3 regions of the Nonomuraea sp. NPDC050790 genome follow, and region 2 is predicted to be linked to each of the others. Evidence: riboswitches for the same ligand, from Rfam matches in the RefSeq annotation. Region 2 holds a riboswitch; each other region holds the start of a gene.
What was found. Region 2 has a riboswitch for cobalamin ahead of ACIBEJ_RS43670 (CbtB-domain containing protein). Riboswitches for the same ligand answer to the same signal wherever they lie in the genome.
Positions count from the first base shown of each region.

Region 1: it holds a riboswitch for cobalamin, as region 2 does, so the genes downstream of both, ACIBEJ_RS00110 (ABC transporter substrate-binding protein) here and ACIBEJ_RS43670 (CbtB-domain containing protein) in region 2, are expected to answer to the same signal.
Region 3: it holds a riboswitch for cobalamin, as region 2 does, so the genes downstream of both, ACIBEJ_RS14035 (ribonucleoside-diphosphate reductase subunit alpha) here and ACIBEJ_RS43670 (CbtB-domain containing protein) in region 2, are expected to answer to the same signal.

Region 1 covers NZ_JBITGF010000001.1:16,199-22,424, forward strand. The annotation lists gene ACIBEJ_RS00095 (ABC transporter ATP-binding protein) at 1-389, shown strand, start outside; gene ACIBEJ_RS00100 (fumarate reductase/succinate dehydrogenase flavoprotein subunit) at 391-3,129, shown strand; gene ACIBEJ_RS00105 (PepSY domain-containing protein) at 3,196-3,798, opposite strand; cobalamin riboswitch at 3,937-4,066, shown strand; gene ACIBEJ_RS00110 (ABC transporter substrate-binding protein) at 4,106-5,116, shown strand; gene ACIBEJ_RS00115 (FecCD family ABC transporter permease) at 5,113-6,150, shown strand; gene ACIBEJ_RS00120 (ABC transporter ATP-binding protein) at 6,147-6,226, shown strand, end outside.
Region 2 covers NZ_JBITGF010000011.1:257,684-263,909, forward strand. The annotation lists gene ACIBEJ_RS43650 (hypothetical protein) at 1-695, shown strand, start outside; gene ACIBEJ_RS43655 (hypothetical protein) at 675-1,052, opposite strand; gene ACIBEJ_RS43660 (hypothetical protein) at 1,049-1,954, opposite strand; gene ACIBEJ_RS43665 (YbaB/EbfC family nucleoid-associated protein) at 1,951-2,250, opposite strand; cobalamin riboswitch at 2,341-2,478, shown strand; gene ACIBEJ_RS43670 (CbtB-domain containing protein) at 2,551-2,697, shown strand; gene ACIBEJ_RS43675 (CbtA family protein) at 2,712-3,458, shown strand; gene ACIBEJ_RS43680 (histidine phosphatase family protein) at 3,497-4,240, shown strand; gene ACIBEJ_RS43685 (putative cobaltochelatase) at 4,237-6,226, shown strand, end outside.
Region 3 covers NZ_JBITGF010000002.1:1,208,426-1,214,651, reverse strand. The annotation lists gene ACIBEJ_RS14035 (ribonucleoside-diphosphate reductase subunit alpha) at 1-2,136, opposite strand, end outside; cobalamin riboswitch at 2,251-2,454, opposite strand; gene ACIBEJ_RS14030 (Bug family tripartite tricarboxylate transporter substrate binding protein) at 2,479-3,405, opposite strand; gene ACIBEJ_RS14025 (ArsR/SmtB family transcription factor) at 3,492-4,061, opposite strand; gene ACIBEJ_RS14020 (alpha/beta hydrolase) at 4,142-5,518, shown strand; gene ACIBEJ_RS14015 (SAM-dependent methyltransferase) at 5,494-6,226, opposite strand, start outside.

The sequences.
Region 1 (6,226 bases), on a different contig from region 2:
TGCCGCGGGCCGAGCGCCGCGCCGCGGCGGCGTCCTGGCTGGCCCGCGTCGGGCTCACCGAGTCGGCCGGCCTGCTGCCCCGCGAACTGTCCGGCGGCATGCGGCAACGGGTGCAGCTCGCCCGCGCGCTGGCCGGGGCGCCGCGGGCCGTACTCATGGACGAGCCCTTCGGCGCGCTGGACCCGCAGACCCGCGCCGGCATGCAGCGGCTCCTGCGCGGAGTGCTGCGTGAGACCCGAGCCACCGTCGTGTTCGTCACCCACGACGTGGACGAGGCGCTGCTGCTCGGCGACCGCGTCGCGGTGATCGGCGGCGGTGCGCTGCGCACAGTCATCGAGGTCGGCGAAGAAGACGACGACCTGCGCGCCCGCGTGCTGAAGGAGCTGTGAGATGGAGATTCCCGAGCCCGGCGACCGCCTGGAGCTGGAGTGCGAGGTGCTCGTCGTCGGCGGCGGCACCGCGGGCACGATGGCCGCGATCACCGCGGCCGAGCGCGGCGCCCGCGTCCTGCTCCTGGAGAAGGCCCACGTACGGCACAGCGGCGCCCTGGCCATGGGCATGGACGGCGTCAACAACGCGGTCATCCCCGGCAAGGCCACCCCCGAGGACTACGTCGCCGAGATCACCAGGGCCAACGACGGCGTCGTCAACCAGAAGACGATCTACCAGACGGCCACGCGCGGCCACGAGATGGTCCGCCGCCTGGAGAGCTACGGCGTGAAGTTCGAGAAGGACGAGTACGGCGAGTACGCCGTGCGGCGCGTGCACCGCTCGGGCAGCTACGTGCTGCCGATGCCGGAGGGCAAGGACGTCAAGAAGGTCCTCTACCGGGTGCTGCGCCGGCGCGACCTGCGCGACAGGGTCCGCGTGGAGAACCGCGTCATGCCCGTCAGGGTCCTGGTCGAGGGCGGCCGGGCGGTGGGCGTCGCGGGCTTCGACACCCGTTCGGGCGCCTTCGTCACGGTCCGGGCCGGCGCGGTGATCCTGGCCACCGGCGCCTGCGGCAGGCTCGGCCTGCCGGCCTCCGGCTACCTGTACGGCACCTACGAGAACCCGACCAACGCCGGCGACGGCTACGCCATGGCCTACCACGCGGGGGCCGAGCTCAGCGGCATCGAGTGCTTCCAGATCAACCCGCTGATCAAGGACTACAACGGGCCCGCGTGCGCGTACGTGGCCAACCCGTTCGGCGGCTACCAGGTCAACAACAGGGGAGAGCGTTTCGTCGACTCCGACTACTGGTCCGGCCAGATGATGGCGGAGGTCGCCGCCGAGATCGCCTCCGCCCGCGGGCCCATCTACCTCAAGCTGACCCACCTGCCGGAGGAGACTATCAGCGCGGTGGAGTCGATCCTGCACTCGACCGAGCGGCCCACCAGGGGCACCTTCCACGCCGGGCGCGGGCACGACTACCGCACCCACGACGTGGAGATGCACATCTCGGAGATCGGGTTGTGCGGCGGGCACTCCGCCTCGGGTGTCTGGGTGGACGAGCACGGCCGTACCACCGTCCCCGGCCTGTACGCGGCGGGCGACCTGGCCTGCGTCCCCCACAACTACATGATCGGCGCCTTCGTCTTCGGCGACCTGGCCGGAGCCCACGCCGCCGCCGAGGCCGTGCCCGCGCCCGCGGTCCTGCCGGAGGGCCAGGTGGCCGCCGCCCACGAACTGGTCTACCGCCCCCTGCGCAACCCGGACGGTCCCCCGCAGCAGCAGGTCGAGTACAAGCTGCGCCGCTTCGTCAACGACTACGTCGCCCCGCCCAAGACCGCGGCCAAGCTGGACCTGGCGCTGGAGGCGTTCGAGCGCATGCGCGCGGAGATCGCCGCGATGGGCGCCCGCACCCCGCACGAGCTGATGCGCTGCGCCGAGGTGGACTTCATCCGCGACTGCGCGGAGATGGCCGCCCGCGCCTCGCTCACCCGCACCGAGAGCCGCTGGGGCCTCTACCACGACCGCGCCGACCTGCCCGCCCGCGACGACGGCGCGTGGCTGTTCCACCTGAACCTGCGCAGGCGCGCCGACGGCGCCATGGAGTTCCTCAAGCGCCCGGTCGAGCCCTATCTGGTGCCGGTCGAGGAGTTCGCGCCGACCGCCGCCGCCCCCGCCGTCCTGGCCGCGCACTCCTCCGCCCCGGTACGGCAGGCCGCCCCCACGACCACCGCACCCACCGGCGTCGGCCGCCGCTCCCCGCGCATCCTCGAACTCCACCGCCTGGCCGAGGACCAGCCCACCACCGCGCGACTCGCCCCCTACCTGGCCGACCCCGACCCGAAGGTGCGCAGGGCCGCGATCGCCACCCTCACCGAGACCGTTCCCGACGGCACGGGCCCCGCCCTGGCCGCCGCGCTCGCCGACGACCACGGCACGGTACGGCGGGCCGCCGCCACCGGCCTGCGCGAACTCGCCGAGGTGCTCCGCCCGCCCCTCGCCCTGGAGCCGGCGCTGGCCAGTGGCGACCCGTTCGTCCGCGCCACCGCCCTGGACCTGCTGCGGGCGCTGCGCCTCGGCGACCGGACCGTCTTCGCCGCCGCCACCGGCGACGCCGACCACCGGGTGCGCATCGAGGCGGTCCGCGGCCTGATCTCGCTGGACGAGCCCGCTCTGTTGGCCGCGTCCGCGCAGGACCCGTCACGCGAGGTAAGGGTCTGGGTGGCCAAGGGCCTCGGCCTCATCGGCAAGCCCGCCCCCGCCCTGCGAACACTGGCCACCGACCCCGACCCCCTGGTCAGAGCCGCCGCCCTGGAGGCGTGGGGCCTCACCGCGAACCTGGATGCGCGGGCAACCGCCGCGGAGCGGCCGGGGGCCGCAGCGGAGGCGTCGGGCAGTGCTGGTGGCGTGCTGACGGAGGCAGCCGTGTTGGCGGCGGCAGCCGTACCGGCGATGGGTGATGAGCGGTGGGAGGTGCGGGTGGGCGCGGCCCGTGCGCTCGCCGCCGCCGACCCCGCCGACGCGCTGCCCCCGCTCGTGGCGGCGCTGTCGGACGGCAACCTCGACGTGCGCAAGGCGGCCGTGCTGGCGCTGACCCGCTGGGCGGGCACGCCGGAGGCGGGCACGGCATTGGAGACGGCGCTGGACGACCCGGACGCCGACGTGCGCGCCTACGCGCGACGTGCGCTGGCGAGGTAGCGCCGCGTCGCCTGCGCGCGACGGGCACCGGCCGGGTAGCGCCGCCTCCTCATCCGCCCGTAGGTGTCAGCCGGTCGACTCCGGTGAGGCCGACGGCGAGACCACGCTGCCGTCATCGGCGTTGACCTTGACCTTCGCCTTGGCGCCGTCGGCGGTGGTGACGTCGGCCTCCCACACGACCGTGCCGTTGTCGCGGTCCAGGGACAGTTCCTCGATCGTGGCGTCCGGGTACTCGCCCGCGACCTTCTCCGCGGCGTCGGAGTAGCTGATCTTGGCCGCCTCCGCCCTCGCCTTGTGCTTGGCCTTCTCCGCGTCGTCGTCCGCCTCGGCCGACGGGGTGCCGACGACCTTCCACGTCATCGCGTCGACCCGGACCTTGCTCTCGGCGCCGTCCGCGCCGACGACGGTCACCTTCCAGACGCCGTCGTCGGAGTCCAGGCCGGTGACGGTGCCCTCCACCGCGGCCAGCGCGGCCTCGCCCGCCTTCTTGACGCCGTCGGCGCCCGGACTGGCCGAGGCGCTCGGCGAGCCCATGTCACTGGGATCGGCCGGCGGCGTGGCAGGGCTCTGGACGGCGAGCCCCGCCGTGTTCTGGGTGCCCCCGGAACCACAGGCCGTGATCGTGAACAGCGCGGCGGCGGCCGCGGCCGCGCGGATAGCGTGCTTCATTGAATTTTCCCCCATGACGTGCACGCTGCCCGGGATATCTCCTAGGCATTCCCGCAGGTCAGTAGATCATGAACGCGATCCGCAGGGCCGCCAGCGCTCCGGATATGCCACGATAGATCCCGAAATAGGCGACGGCGGAACGAGGAAGCCGGTGTGAATCCGGCGCGGTCCCGCCACTGTGATCGGCGAGCGGACCCCGATGACGCCACTGCCCTCTCCCGAGGGCGGGAAGGCCGGGGCGAGCGTTGACCCGAGAGCCAGGAGACTCACGCGGTCGCCACCTCACGACCTTGGGGCGGATCTCCCCATGAGAGGAACGGTGGACGGCATGCCCTTCCCCGCGAGCCCGCGCGCGCTCGTACCCCTGATCGTCGCCTCGGCCCTGCTGGCCGGCTGCGCGAGCACCCGGAAACCCGCCGCACAGGAGGCGGACCGAGCCCCCGCCGGATTCCCCGTCACGGTCGTGAGCTGCGGCGTCAGCACCACCTACGAACGCCCGCCGCGCCGGGCCGTCGCGCTCAACCAGCACGCCACCGAGATCATGCTCGCGCTCGGGCTGGAGAGGTCGATGGTCGGCACGGCTTACCTTGATGACGCGATCTTGCCCGAGTACAAGGCCGCGTATGACCGGATCGCGGTGCTGGCCAAGGAGTACCCCTCCTTCGAGGCGCTGCTCGCGGCCGAGCCCGACTTCGTCTACGGCGGCTTCGAGAGCGCCTTCGACGCCAAGGAGGGCCGGGGCAGGGACGTGCTGGCCAAGTCCGGGATCGACACCCACGTCAACTCCGAGGAGTGCCCGAAGGGCCCGGTGACCGCGGCCCAGGCCGAGGAGGAGATCCGCGCGATCGGCCGCGTCTTCGGCGTCCCCGGCCGAGCCGAACGGCAGGTCAGCGCCATGCGCACGGTCCTGGACGAGGTCAAGAAGCGGCTCGGCGAGGTGACCCCCGCCAAGGTGTTCGTCTACGACTCCGGCGACAAGACCGCCTTCACCGCCGGCGGCGCCGGCATCGGCAACGAGATGATCAAGCTGGCCGGCGGGACCAACCTCTTCGCCGACCTGCCCAAGGCGTGGGGCAACGTCTCCTTCGAGCAGGTCGCCGAGCGCGCGCCCGAGATCATCGTCATCTACGACTACGGCGACACCACCGTCGAGGCCAAGAAGAGCTTCCTGCTGTCCAGCCCGGCGCTCAAGGACGTGCCCGCGATCAAGAAGCGGCGCTTCGCCGTGCTGCCGCTGTCGTCGGCGGTGCTCGGGGTCCGGGTGCCCGCGGGAGTCGAGGCGCTGGCCAGGCAGATCCATCCGGACCGGTTCGGGTGACGGGGGCGGTGCGGCGGGCGCCGTACCCGCTGGTCCTGCTCGTGCTCGCCGCCGCGCTGCTGCTGGCCGCGACGGCGGGCGTCGCGGCCGGGTCGGTCGCCCTGCCGTTCGGCGAGGTCTGGTCGATCGTGCTGCACCGGCTCCGGTTACCGCTGGGCGAGGCCACCTGGCCGGCCGTTCGCGAGACGATCGTCATGGACGTACGGCTGCCGCGCGTGCTGCTCTGCGCGGTCGTCGGCGCCGGGCTGTCGGTGTGCGGCATGGCGCTGCAGGCGCTGGTGCGCAACCCGCTGGCCGACCCGATGCTGCTCGGCGTCTCCTCCGGCGGCACCGTCGGCGCCGTCGCCGTGATGGTGCTCAACCTGTTGTTCTTCGGCGCGCTGACCCTGCCCCTGGCCGCCTTCGCCGGCGCCCTGCTCGCGCTCTTCCTCGTGTACGGCCTGGCCAGGGCCGGCGGCCGGATGACCACGGTCAGGCTCGTGCTGGCCGGAGTGGCCACGGCGGAGGTGCTGTCGGCCGTGGCCAGCTTCCTCATCGTCACCTCCGACGACCCGCACAAGGCCGACTCGGCGCTGCGCTGGATGCTGGGCGGCCTGGCCGGCACCACCTGGGACCTGCTCTGGGTCCCCGCCGGCGCGGTGCTGGCCGGCACTGTGGTGCTGCTGGGCGTCAGCCGTCCGCTGAACCTGCTGCTGGCGGGGGAGGAGGCCGCCGCCTCGCTCGGACTCGACGTGCACCGCTTCCGCGGCGCGATGTTCGTGCTGGTGGCGCTGATGATCGGGGCGATCGTCGCGGTCAGCGGCTCGATCGGGTTCGTCGGGCTGATGCTGCCGCACGTGGTCAGGCTGCTGGTCGGCGCCGACCATCGGCGGGCGCTGCCGGCCGTGGCGCTCATGGGCGCGGCCTTCCTGATCGCCGCCGACCTCGCCGCCCGCAGCCTCATCGCCCCCGAGGAGATCCCGATCGGCATCCTGACCGCGGTGACCGGCGGGCCGTTCTTCCTGTGGCTCATGCGGAGAAAGGCGGCGCGATGAAGCCGGGTGAGCTGCGCGCCGAGGGCGTGAGCGTCGTCGTCGGCGGGCGGGCCCTGGTCAGCGAGGTCACACTGGC
Region 2 (6,226 bases):
GCCCGTGGGTCGAGGCCGCCGGGCTGCTGCTCGGCCCGATCCTGCTCCTCGCCGGCCTGCTGACCCGGATGGGCCACGACGACTTCTTCCCCGGCCAGCTCGCCGCCTACGCCGGGCAGCCCGGCGCGATGACCCTGTCGTACAGCCTGTTCGCCGCCGGTCTCGTGCTGCTGTGGCCCGCGACGGTCGCGGTGGGCCGCCGGGTCGCCGCCACGCATCCCGGCTGCGCCCGGTGGGGCGTCACGCTGGTGGTGCTCGGGTTGTTCGGCCGGGTCTTCCACGCCGGGGCGGGTCATCTGGCGTTCCGCATGGTGGACGCGCTCGGGCTGGAGGCCGCGCAGAAGGCGGTGGCCACCACCTACGGTGCCTTCCACGTCTTCAAGGCGGTCAACGTCGCCATCATGGCGGGCTGGATCGTGCTGGCGGTGGGCGCCTTCCGGGCCAGGGCGTTCGGGCCCGGGGTGCTCGGCGCGGTCCAGTGCGTCGCGCTGGCGCTGGCCATCGGGCTGCCGCTCGGCGTGCTCAAGGGCAGCACCGACCTGCCGTCGCTGCTCGCCGTGCTCGGGCTGGTCGTGGCCATGGCGCCGCTCGGGGTGAGCGTGCTCAGGCAGGCCGGCGCGGCGCCGCGGTGGTGGGCGGTGGCGCTCACCGTCGCGGCCGTCCCGGCGGCGTTCCTACTCGGGCTCTCCGGCTGAGCCCCACACCTTGGGGTTCTCCTCCGGCTCCGGCAGCCTGGAAAGGAGGTCGGCGATGCTCTCCCAGTTGGCGAACCGGACGAGGTCGCCCATGAGGCGCAGCCGTTCGGCGAGCTGCTCGTGGGCCTCGTCCAGGTTGTGCAGGCCCTTGGCAATCTGGTCGGTGTGGGCCTCGTAGCCTCGGCCGCCGCCCTCGCCCTTGAAGAACAGGACGCCCTCGCGGGTGCCGCCCCAGAACGCGCCGATGGCGTTCAGCTCCGCCCTGGCCCGCTGGACGTGCTCGTCCAGGTCCAGGCGCTCGTTGTCGTAGGACCGCGCGGCGGTGCGCAGCCTGTTGCGGCCGATGTCCATGGTCACCCCGCGGGTTTGTGCGCCATCGTGAAGTAGAGGAGCATCCGGCCCAGCGTTTCCTTCCAGGTCGGGACGAGGTCCTCGCCGCCCTGGCCGTTCATGGCGTCGTAGCTGGGGCCGTAGCCGACGGAGCCGCCGGCCATGCGGCCGATGAAGTACTGCAGGTCGAGGTTCTTGGTCATCGCCCTGGCCGCGGGCATGGCCGCGTCGAAGGCGCCGTAGAAGGCCACCGAGGCGGCGAACTCCTTGAGCGCCTGCCGGGCGTTGTCGCTCAGCGAGCCGGGGTCCTCGCCGCGCGCCGCCTTGACCCCGGCGACCACGCTCACGTCGCCGAGGGCGAAGAAGGCGCTGCCGATCGAGTACTCGGTCATCTTGGCCAGCACGATCCGCGCGATCGCGTGCTCCAGGAGCTTCGACAGCAGCTTCGCCTGCGCCCTGCGCATGAGGAACTGCGTGATCTGGTACGCCGCCCCCGCCTGCCACGGGAACGTGGTGATGAAGATGAAGCTGGCGAGGTTGGCCAGGGCCATCGTCCAGTAGGCGTGCTGCGCGGTCTCGACCAGTTCGGCGAACTCCTCGCACGCCTCGGCGTTCGCCCGGCAGGCGGCGGCCAGCTTGCCGGGGTAGCCGTTGGCCTGCGGGATCGGGTAGAGGCCCGTGGTGACGGTCCGCTTGAACCCGTCGATCCCCTCGCCGCTGTTGTTGCGCCAGACCGACTCCGCGGCGGGGTAGGTGTTGCCTGGGCTCTGCTCCACGCGTTCGGCCAGCCGTACCCAGGTGTCGCGGGCCTGGCGGGCGCGGCCGGGGTCGCCGTCGGGGTAGTCGACCGCGAGCATCTGGAAGACGAAGGCGGTGATGCCGAGGGCGCCGAAGCCGTAGATGGAGGCGCGAGTCGGGTTGATCTTCATCGCAGCACGTCGGGGGTGAACGGCTCGGCGAGCGCCCGGGCCTGGTAGCCGGCGTCGCGGGCAGCCGCGGCGGCGGCCTGGAGCACGGCGGCGGCCAGTTCGTCGGAGCCGAGGCGCATGGCGCGGGGGTCGATGGTGAGCCCGGCCAGCGCGCCGGTCATGGTGGCCTCGGCGACGACGCGCCCCTCGGCGGCCTCACCCCGGCCGCGTACCTGCTCGATCTCTTGCTGGAGTCCCTGAAGTCGGGCGATCTCCCCGTGGAACTCGGCGAACATCCGGTCCAGCTCGTCTGTCATTCAGCCCAACGTAGATCGTCACGATCGCAATGGCAACTGAACTAGTAGGTAAAGCGTTTCACCTCTGAAGATCACATGGCTGTTGACGGGAACGGGAGGAAAGGATACGTTCCGGTAGATTTCACGGCTATCAGGGGAAATCCGGTGAGATGCCGGTGCGGACGCGCCACTGTATCCGGGACGTAGATCCCGGGAGCCAGGTCGCCTGACGGCCGTGACCTCACCTGTTGGGACGCGTCATCCCTGAGGAGGCCATTGATGAGCGGTGGGACCACTTCCACGTCCATACCCTTTCCCCGGTTGCGACCCTGGCTGCTGACCGTGCCCCTGTTCCTGTTGGTGGCCTATCTGGTGCTGATGGACAACGGCGCGGTCTCGCAGACCGGGACCTTCCTGCACGAGCTGATGCACGACGGGCGGCACCTGCTCGGCGTGCCCTGCCACTAGGGCCGGGCAGCACCATGGTGCGCACCTTTGTGGTCAGAGGGCTGCTCCTGGGCCTGCTGGCCGGACTGATCGCGGGCGCCTTCGCCTTCGTGGCGGGGGAGCCCCACGTGGACAGCGCGATCGCCCTGGAGGAGGCCGCCGCGGCGGCCCAGCCGGCGCCCGCCGACGATCATCATGACGGGGAGGCCGAGGTCAGCAGGCCGGCGCAGAAGGCCGGGCTGTTCCTCGCGACGGGCCTTTACGGCCTGGCCGTCGGCGGCGTCTTCGGCCTGGTCCTGGCCGGCCTGCGCGGCCGGGTCGGCCCCAGGTCGGACCCGGCCCTCGCGCTGGCGGCGGCGGGCACGGCCTACCTGGCGATCGTCCTGCTGCCGTTCCTGAAATATCCCGCCAACCCGCCCGCCGTCGGCGACCCCCACACGATCGGCAGCCGCACGCTCCTCTACGTGGTCATGCTGCTGGTCGGCCTGGCCGCCGTCGCCGTCGCGGTCGCCGGCGGCCGCAGGGCCGGCGGCGGACCGTGGGCGCGCTGGAGCGTCACCGTGGTGAGCTTCCTGGTGCCGGTGGTCGCCGCCTTCCTGCTGCTGCCGCGTGTCGACGAGGTGCCCGAGGGCTTTCCGGCCACGTTGCTGTGGGAGTTCCGGCTCGCGTCGCTGGGGACGCAGCTCGTGTTCTGGGCGGCGTTCGGCGTCCTGTTCGCGTGGGCGGGCGAGCGTGCCGCCCGCCGTGCCTCCGCCGCCGTTCCAGCCGCCGCGCCGAGCTGAGCGGAGTGCTTTTCGTACGGCATGCCAGCACCCCTGGCATGCGGACAGCCTGCTTCCCGGCACCGGAACAGGCCGACCCCGCCAGCCTGGCCAAGGCCGCCCTCCTGGCCGGAACCCCCGACCTGGCCAGAACCGCCTCGTTCGCGGGCCCCGGCCACCCGGAGCCCGGCCCTTCGGGATCCGGCCACCGTGGGCCCGGCCACCCGGGATTTGGCCACCCGGAGCCCGGCCATGCGGGACCTGGCCACCCGGGGCTCGGCCACCCGGGATCCGGCTCGGGGCTTGGGGAGATGATGACGGCGGGGCAGGCGGGGGCGGCGTTCGTCGCGCCGTCCGTGGCCGCGTTGCAGACCGCCTCGGCCATGGGGCTGGCGCCGATCGTGGTCGACGCGCTGGCCGAGGCGGATCACGGGCGGTGGAGCGGCCTGCCGTACACGCGGGTGGCCCAGGACGAGCCGGACGCGCTCGCGAGCTGGCTCGCCGACCCCGGCGCGGCGCCCCACGGCGGCGAGAGCCTCGACACGATGACGGCGCGCGTCGCGGGGTGGCTCGACGAGACGCGGGCCAGGTTCGACGGGCGGCGCGGGCGGCCGTTCCTCGTCATCTGCGACGCCGGTGCGATCCGCGCCGCGCTCGGGCACGCGCTCGGACTGCAACCGCCGCACGCCGTCCGCTTCGACCTCGCGCCACTGTCCACGACCGAGCTGGCCGCCACGCGCGGCGGCTGGCGGGTCGCCCACGTCAACCGGGACGCCCTCGAACATCGGAAGGTCACCTCTTGATCGCCACCTACCCGTTCAGCGCCGTCGTCGGGCTCGACGACCTGAAGCTGGCGCTGGTGCTCAACGCCGTCTCGCCCCGGGTGGGCGGCGTGCTCGTCCGCGGGGAGAAGGGCACCGCGAAGTCGACGATCGTCCGCGCGCTGGCGGCCCAGTTGCCGTCGGTGGACGTGGTGGAGGGCTGCCGGTTCGCCTGCGACCCGGCCGCGCCCGACCCCGACTGCCCCGACGGGCCGCACGACCCGGGCGAACGACGTCACCGACGGCCCGCCGCGCTCGTCGAACTGCCGGTCGGCGCCTCCGAGGACCGCCTCGTCGGCTCCCTCGACGTGGAACGCGCGCTGACCGAGGGCGTGAAGGCGTTCGAGCCGGGTCTGCTGGCGGGCGCGCACCGCGGCGTGCTGTACGTGGACGAGGTCAACCTCCTGCACGACCACCTCGTGGACCTGCTGCTCGACGCCGCCGCGCTCGGCACCTGCTACGTCGAGCGCGAGGGTGTCTCGGTACGGCACGCCGCCCGCTTCCTCCTGGTCGGCACCATGAACCCGGAAGAAGGCGAGCTGCGCCCCCAGCTCCTCGACCGGTTCGGGCTGACGGTCGAGGTGAAGGCGTCGCGCGACCCCGACGAGCGGGCCGAGGTGGTACGGCGGCGCATGGCCTACGACGCCTCGCCCGAGGAGTTCGTGGCCAGGTGGACCGTCCAGGAGGCCGCGCTCGGCGAGCGGATCCTGCGGGCCAGGGCGCTGCTGGGCGGGGTCGTGCTGCCCGACGCGCGGCTGCGGCAGATCGCGGCGGTGTGCGCGGGCTTCGAGGTGGACGGGCTCCGCGCCGACCTGGTCACGGCCAACGCGGCGATGGCGCACGCGGCGTGGCAGGGGCGGGACCGGGTGACGGAGGAGGACGTCCGGGTGGCGGCGCGGCTGTCGCTGCCACACCGGCGGCGCAGGGACCCGTTCGACGCGCCGGGGCTGGACGAGGACCTGCTGGAGGACCTCCTTGACCGCCACCGAGGCGACGACGACCCGGACGACACCCCACCCGACGGCCCCGGCGCCCCACCCGACCGGGGAGATCCCGGCCCCGACTCCCATCCCGACCAGGGAGAGGCCGGACAGGAGTCCCAGGAGGGCGGGCCAGGTCAGAACTCCCAGCCTGGCCGGGGGGAGGCGGGACACAACCCTCCGCCCGGCCAAGAGGGGGGCGGGCACGACTCCCACGGCGGCCAGGAGGGCGGGCCAGGGCAGGACTCCCAGCCTGACCGGGGGGAGGCGGGCTTGGGCCATGGGGTGGTGGCTCAGGTCGGGGCGCCTTATCGGGTGCCGGTGTTGAAGGTGCCGGGGCTTGGGGCGGGGGCGTCGGGGCGGCGGTCGCGGGCGCGTACGCCGCGTGGCAGGGCGACCGGGGCGCGGGTGCCGCACGGCAGGGTGCGGGATCTGCACCTGCCCGCGACCCTGCTGGCGGCGGCGCCGTACCAGAAGGAGCGGGGGCGGCGCGGGCCCGGACTGCTGCTGCGCGGCGGCGACCTGCGCGAGGTCGTGCGGGAGGGCAGGGAGAGCAACCTGGTGCTGTTCGTGGTGGACGCCAGCGGCTCGATGGCCGCGCGCAGGCGGATGACCGCGGTGAAGACGGCGGTGCTCAGCCTGCTGCTCGACGCCTACCAGCGGCGGGACAAGGTCGGGCTGGTGACGTTCAGGGGGAGAGGGGCGGAGGTGGCGTTGCCGCCGACGTCGTCGGTGGAGGCGGGCGCGGCGCGGCTGCGGTCGTTGCCGACCGGGGGGCGTACGCCGCTGGCCGAGGGGCTGGCCAGGGCGGCGGAGGTGCTGCGGGTGGAGCGGCTGCGCGATCCCGACCGGCGTCCGCTGGTCGTGGTGGTGACCGACGGGCGGGCGACGGCGGGCGGTGACGTGGACGCCGCGGCCGGGCTGCTGAGGGGCGTGGCGTGCGTGGTCGTCGACTGCGAGAGCGGCCCGGTCCGCCTTGGCCTCGCGG
Region 3 (6,226 bases), on a different contig from region 2:
GTTCTCCAGGGAGCACGCGACGGCTTCCTGGACGGGGGTGTTCTGGACGGTGGTCTGCGCGATCCGGGTGGCCGGACGCGAGCGCAGGTAGTAGGTGGTCTTGATGCCCTGCTTCCAGGCGTAGGCGTACATCGAGGAGAGCTTGCCGATGGTCGGCGTGGCCATGAACAGGTTCAGCGACTGCGACTGGTCGATGTACGGCGTGCGCGCCGCCGCCAGGTCGACCAGCGCCTTCTGCGGCAGCTCCCAGGCGGTCCGGTAGAGCACCTTCAGCTCGTCGGGAATGCCGGGGATGTCCTGGACGGAGCCGTCAGCCCGCTTGATGGCGTCGCGCATGTCCTGCGTCCACAGCCCGCGCTCCTGAAGGTCACGCACCAGGTAGCGGTTGACCTGCAAGAACTCGCCCGACAGCGTCTCACGCTTGAACACGTTGGACACCTGCGGCTCGATGCACTCGTAGCACCCGGCGATCGAGGCGATCGTCGCCGTCGGCGCGATGGCGATCATGAGCGAGTTCCGCAGCCCGGTCTCGGCGATCCTGGCGCGCAGCGCGTCCCACCGCGCGGAGGAGCCGACGCCGTAGTGGTCGGGGTGCAGCACGCCCTGGGCGGCGCGGGTGTCGTCGTAGGACGGGTGCCGCCCGCGCTCGGCGGCCAGGTCGGCGGAGGTGGCGTAGGCGGCGAGGGCGATCTCCTCGGCGATCCGGGTCGACAGCGCCAGCGCCTCGGGCGAGTCGAACGGCAGCCGCAGCGCGAAGAACACGTCGGCCAGCCCCATGACGCCGAGCCCGATCGGCCGCCAGCGCAGGTTCGCCCTCTCGGCCTCGGGAGTCGGGTAGAAGCCCAGGTCGATGGTGCGATCGAGGAAGCGTACGGCGGTGCGCACGGTGCCGGCCAGCCGCTCCCAGTCCAGCCCGGCGGGGGTGAGGTGGGCGGCCAGGTTGACCGAGCCGAGGTTGCAGACCGCGGTCTCCCCGTCGCTGGTCACCTCCAGGATCTCGGTGCACAGGTTCGACAGGTGGATGACGTTCTCCGGCCTGGCCGTCTGGTTGGAGACGCGGTTGGCGGCGTCCTTGAAGGTCATCCAGCCGTTTCCGGTCTGGGCCAGCGTGCGCATCATCCGGCCGTAGAGGGTGCGGGCGGGGAGCCGGCGCGTGTACAGGCCCTGCGCCTCGGCGGCGCGGTAGGCGGTGTCGAAGGCGTCGCCGTACAGGTCGGTGAGATGCGGGACGGTCTTCGGGTCGAACAGCGACCACACGCCGTCGGACTCCACGCGGCGCATGAACTCGTCCGGCACCCAGTTGGCCAGGTTCAGGTTGTGGGTACGGCGGGCGTCCTCGCCGGTGTTGTCGCGAAGCTCCAGGAACTCCTCGATGTCGGCGTGCCAGGTCTCCAGGTAGACGCAGGCCGCGCCCTTGCGCCGGCCGCCCTGGTTGACGGCGGCCACGGAGGAGTCCAGCGTGCGCAGCCACGGCACGATGCCGTTGGAGTGCCCGTTGGTGCCCTTGATGAGCGATCCGCGCGAGCGGACCCGGGTCCAGGAGATGCCGATGCCGCCGGCGTACTTGGACAGGCGGGCCACCTGGCCGTAGCGGTCGTAGATCGACTCGAGCTCGTCACGCGGCGAGTCCAGCAGGAAGCAGGAGGAGAGCTGCGGGCGGCGCGCGCCCGAGTTGAACAACGTGGGCGAGGAGGGCAGGTAGGACAAGGTGGACATCAGCGCGTAGAGCTCGGCGGCCTCCTCGGCCGTCTCGGACAGGCCGCAGGCGACGCGGAGCATGAAGTGCTGCGGGCGCTCCAGCACCTTGCGGGTCTCGGGGTGGCGCAGCAGGTAGCGGTCGTAGACCGTGCGCAGGCCGAAGTACTCGAAGCGCTCGTCGGCCTCGGCGTCGATGAGATCATCCAGCTTTTCACGATTTTTCTGGACAAAGTCGGCGAGGGCGTCCTGGATGAGACCGGCCGCGTGCGTGGCGGCGATCGAGTCGGCGAACGAGCGGACCCCTTGGCCCGCCGCCTCCTCGGCGATCTCCTCGGCCAGCAGCCGCGCGGCGATCCGGGAGTTGGCCGGGTCGGCGATCACGCGCGCCGCCGCCTCCTCGATGGCCAGCCGCCGATCCATCTCAACGATCTGCGTCACGTGCAACACTCCTCGCGAGCGAGCTATCCCCCTGCGAGAGGGCACGCGAGAGCGCACGCGGCAAAGTACGGAGATCCCCCGGCCGCGCAGCCCCCGGGCCCTCCCTCGAGGCCCAATGGACGGACAACCGCTGGCAGGTCTTCGGGCTCGCGGGCGTCTCAACGCGTGAGTCCTACTGGCCGTCGCTTCCCGGACCCGGAGGTCCAGTGCTCATGACGGCGGTCGTTCCCGCTTACCGCTGCGGGGCAGCCCTGGAATCGCACCAGGTTCCCTTTTGCTCCGCCTCCTGGGAGGCGAACCAGCGACAGTGCAGGATCCTACATCTAGTGGCCGATCCCGCAACTATCCCCGGTATGTTGTGCTCGGCGTGTCGAGCATGCCCAGTTCGCGGAGTACTTTCCGGGTGCGGGCGGACTCGGTGGCCAGCCAGGTGGCGAAGTCGTCGCCGGCGAGCGGGATGGCCTCCCAGCCGCCGTCGCGGCAGGCCTCGTGCCAGGGGGCCGACCGGGTCGCGTCCTCCATCATGCGGACGGCGGCGCCCCGCCGTTCACCGTCCATGGCGGCGGGCCCGACCACCGCGCACCAGTCGGCGAAGTCGACCCGCACCCCGCACTCCAGGAGGGTGGGCGCCTCGACGCCGGGAACCCGGGCGGCGGAGGAGACGGCCAGCGGCCGGATCCTGCCGGACTCGAGCCTGGCCCGCCAGTCGCGCAGCCGCCCGGTGGCCGCGGCGACCTTGCCGCCCTGCATGGCCGCCGCCACCTCCTGGGCGCCCGGGTAGCCGGTGTAGTCGATCTTCCTGACGTCCACGCCGAGCCCCTGCGCGATCAGCCCGAACAGCAGGTGGTCGGGCTCGCCCAGCGGCCCGCCGGCCAGGTAGGTGCGCTCCGGCTGGGCCAGCAGGTGGGCGGCGAAGGCGTCGAAGTCCTTCAGCCGCGAGTTGGCCGGCACGACCAGCACCTCGACGTTGCCGGTGAGCCTGGCCAGCGGCGTGGTGGCCACGTGCATGGGACGCTGGTCGTTCATCTCGGCGGCGGCCAGGGCGGGCAGGCCGGTCACGGTGACGTTGGTCGCCGCGCCGGCGCCGGTGGCGGGGTAGCCGGTCCTGCGCAGGGTGCGGTAGAGCGCCTGGGCGACCGAGGCCCATCGCTCGCCGCCGGGGACGACGCCGAAGGGGCCGAGGACGTTCGCGCCGCCGCCCGAGGTCGCGCAACCGGCGGCACAGGCGGCCAGGCCGAGCCCGAGTGCGAAGAAACGCCGACGTCGCATGATGCCCCTCCCCGTGCCGCCGAAAGACCTCCCATTACATGAGGTTATTGGCAGATCACACGGTGTTACACATCGGGGGGCACTCTTCACGAATCATCGGCGGGCAGCGCGAACATCCTGATGAAGAGCGGGCGGGAGTCCGGGGGCGCGTCCGAGGCGCGATGGCTGTACTTGAACAGCAGCGCGATGTACTCCTCGTGGAAGGCGTCGAGATCCTCCTTGGTCATCCGGCCGAACCCCCGCGAGGCCTTGGTCCAGTCGGGATCGCGCCGGTAGGCGTCGGGGAAGCGCTCCATCAGCGCGCGGTCCTCGTCCATCCCGATGCGGTAGAACTCCTCCAGCACCGCGCGGCTCTCCGGCGCGACGTCGCGGAAGTTCGGGGTGCGGATGTCGCGCGGCGTCTCGGCCTTGCGCCACCAGCGTTCGCGGCCGGTCGAGCGCTCGGGGATCTCTTCGATGAAGCCGTACTTCTCCAGTTGGCGCAGGTGATAGCTGGTGGTGCCGGTCTTGGCACCGAGCAGTTCGCCGAGCGTGGTGGAGGTGGCGGGGCCGTGCACGTTGAGGTGCGACAGCATGCGCCGGCGCATCGGATGGGCCAGTGCCTTCAGGCGATCGTGGTCGTCGATGACCAGCGGCGCCTCTTGCTCATCCTTCATGAGGAGAGAGCTTAGTCCTGCCGGATGATTTCTGCAGACATCTCTTTGCCGAGAACTCTCTGCAGAGTAGCGTCGGCCTCATGAAGAAGTTGTTGATCATGTTGTTCGCGCTCGTCTGCGCGCTCCTCCCGGCCGCCCCCGCGCTCGCCGCCGACGGCCTGACCGTCACCGAGGTCTCCTTCCGCGGCAGCGGCGGGCTCCAGCTCCACGGGAGCGTGCTGGTCCCCTCCGGCGCCCGCGGGCCGCTGCCCGGCCTGGTGCTCGTCCACGGCTCCGGCGGCGGCACCCCGCGGACCAAGCTCATGACCGAGGCCGAGTCCTTCGCCCGCCAGGGCCTGGCGGTGCTGGTCTACGACAAGCGCTCCGAGGGCTACTCGATGACCCGGCGCGACTACGGCCAGCTCGCCGGCGACGCGCTCGGCGCGCACGCGGCGCTGCGCGCGTTCGAGGGCGTCGACCGGGACGCCGTGGGCATCTGGGGGCTGAGCGAGGGCGGCTGGGTGGCCCCGCTGGCCGCCTCGCGCTCCAAGGACGTCGCGTTCGTGGTGATGGTCGGCGGCAACGCGATGGAGCCGCTGCGCCAGCAGACCTGGGCGGTCGCCGCCGGGCTGCGCAACGCCGGCGTACGCGGCCCGGTGCCCGACCGCGGCGTGCCCGCCGCCTACCGGCTGCTGGCCGGCGCGGGACAGTTCCCGATGCCCTGGCACGACGCGCAGGCCGTACTGTCCAGGGTCACCCAGCCCGTGCTCGGCATCTGGGGCGCCCACGACCTGCTCACCCCGCCTCGGGAGACCCCCGCCCTGCTGGCCGAGGGCCTGGCCCACGAGCACTACACGCTGCGCTACTTCGCCGGCGCCGACCACGCCGCCCATCTCACGCCCGACCGCGGCGTCACCCGCTCCCCCGAGCTCGCCCCCGGCTACGCCGAGGCCGTCGGAACCTGGGTGAAGCGCGTCGCCGCGGGCGAGCTGCCCAGCGCGGAGAGCGTGGGCGAGCTGCCCGCCCAGGCCTCGACGACGGTCGCGGTCCCGGCGCCCGCCTGGTGGGAGTCGGCGGCGGTGCAGATGGGGGCGCTGCTGCTGTTCCTCGTGGCCTTCCTGGGCTACCCGGTCTGGGCGCTGGTCAGGCGGGTGCGGGGCCGTACCGTGAGCTCGTCGCGGGCGGCGCGGACGGTCGCGTTCGCCGCGCCCGTCGCGGCCTTCGGCGCGCTGGCCTACGTGTTCTACTCCATCATGACGGGCGCCAAGCTGGGCTCGCCCGGCCCGCTGGTGGCCGGGCGGCCGCTCGTCTGGCTGGCGTTGCAGGCCCTCGCGGTGCTCGCGCTGGTCGCGGCGGTGATCACGGTGCCCGCCGCCCGCCGGGCCCGCGGCTCCGAGCGGGTACGGCTGGCCGTCCTGCTGACCGGCGCCGCGGCCTTCCTGCCCTGGGCGCTCTACTGGGGGCTGCTGACCCCGTGACCCGGCTTCCTGCCCATGGCGGCCCTCAGGTACGGCGGCAGCCGGTCCTCACCGATCAGCCGGGGCGTGTCGGGACGCCACTCGGTCACCTCGACCAGCCCCGGCTCGACCAGCTCGAAGTCGCCGAAGAACTCCAGGATCTCCGCCTCGGTCCGCCCCACGGCCCCGCCGACGGAGGAGCCTCGGTAGATGTTCTTGGCCTCCTCCTCCGCCTCCACGTCGCCGAGCGTCGGAACGGCGTGGGTGAGCACGAGGTAGCTGCCCGGCGGCACGGCGGCGCGCAGCACCGCGACCATGCCCGCCGGATCGTCGGCCTCCTGGACGAAGTGCAGGATCGACACCAGCAGCACCGCGATCGGCTCGCTGAAGTCGAGAAACCCGGTCACCTCGGGGCTGGCCAGCACCTCTCTGGGCCGCAGCAGGTCGGAGTGCAGGAACACGACCCGCCCCGACTCCTCCAGCAGCGCCCGCGCGTGCGCGGCCACGACCGCGTCGTTGTCGACGTAGACGACCCGGGCCTCGGGCGCGATCTCGTGCACGTTGCCCTGGGTGGGCAGGCCGCTGCCGAGATCCAGGAACTGCCTGATGCCCGTCTCGGTCAGCGCGCGCACCGCCCGCTGCAGGAAGGCGCGGTTGGCCCTGGCTATGGGGATGGCCTCGGGGATGTGCTTCGACAGTTGGTCGATCGCCTCGCGGTCGACGACGAAG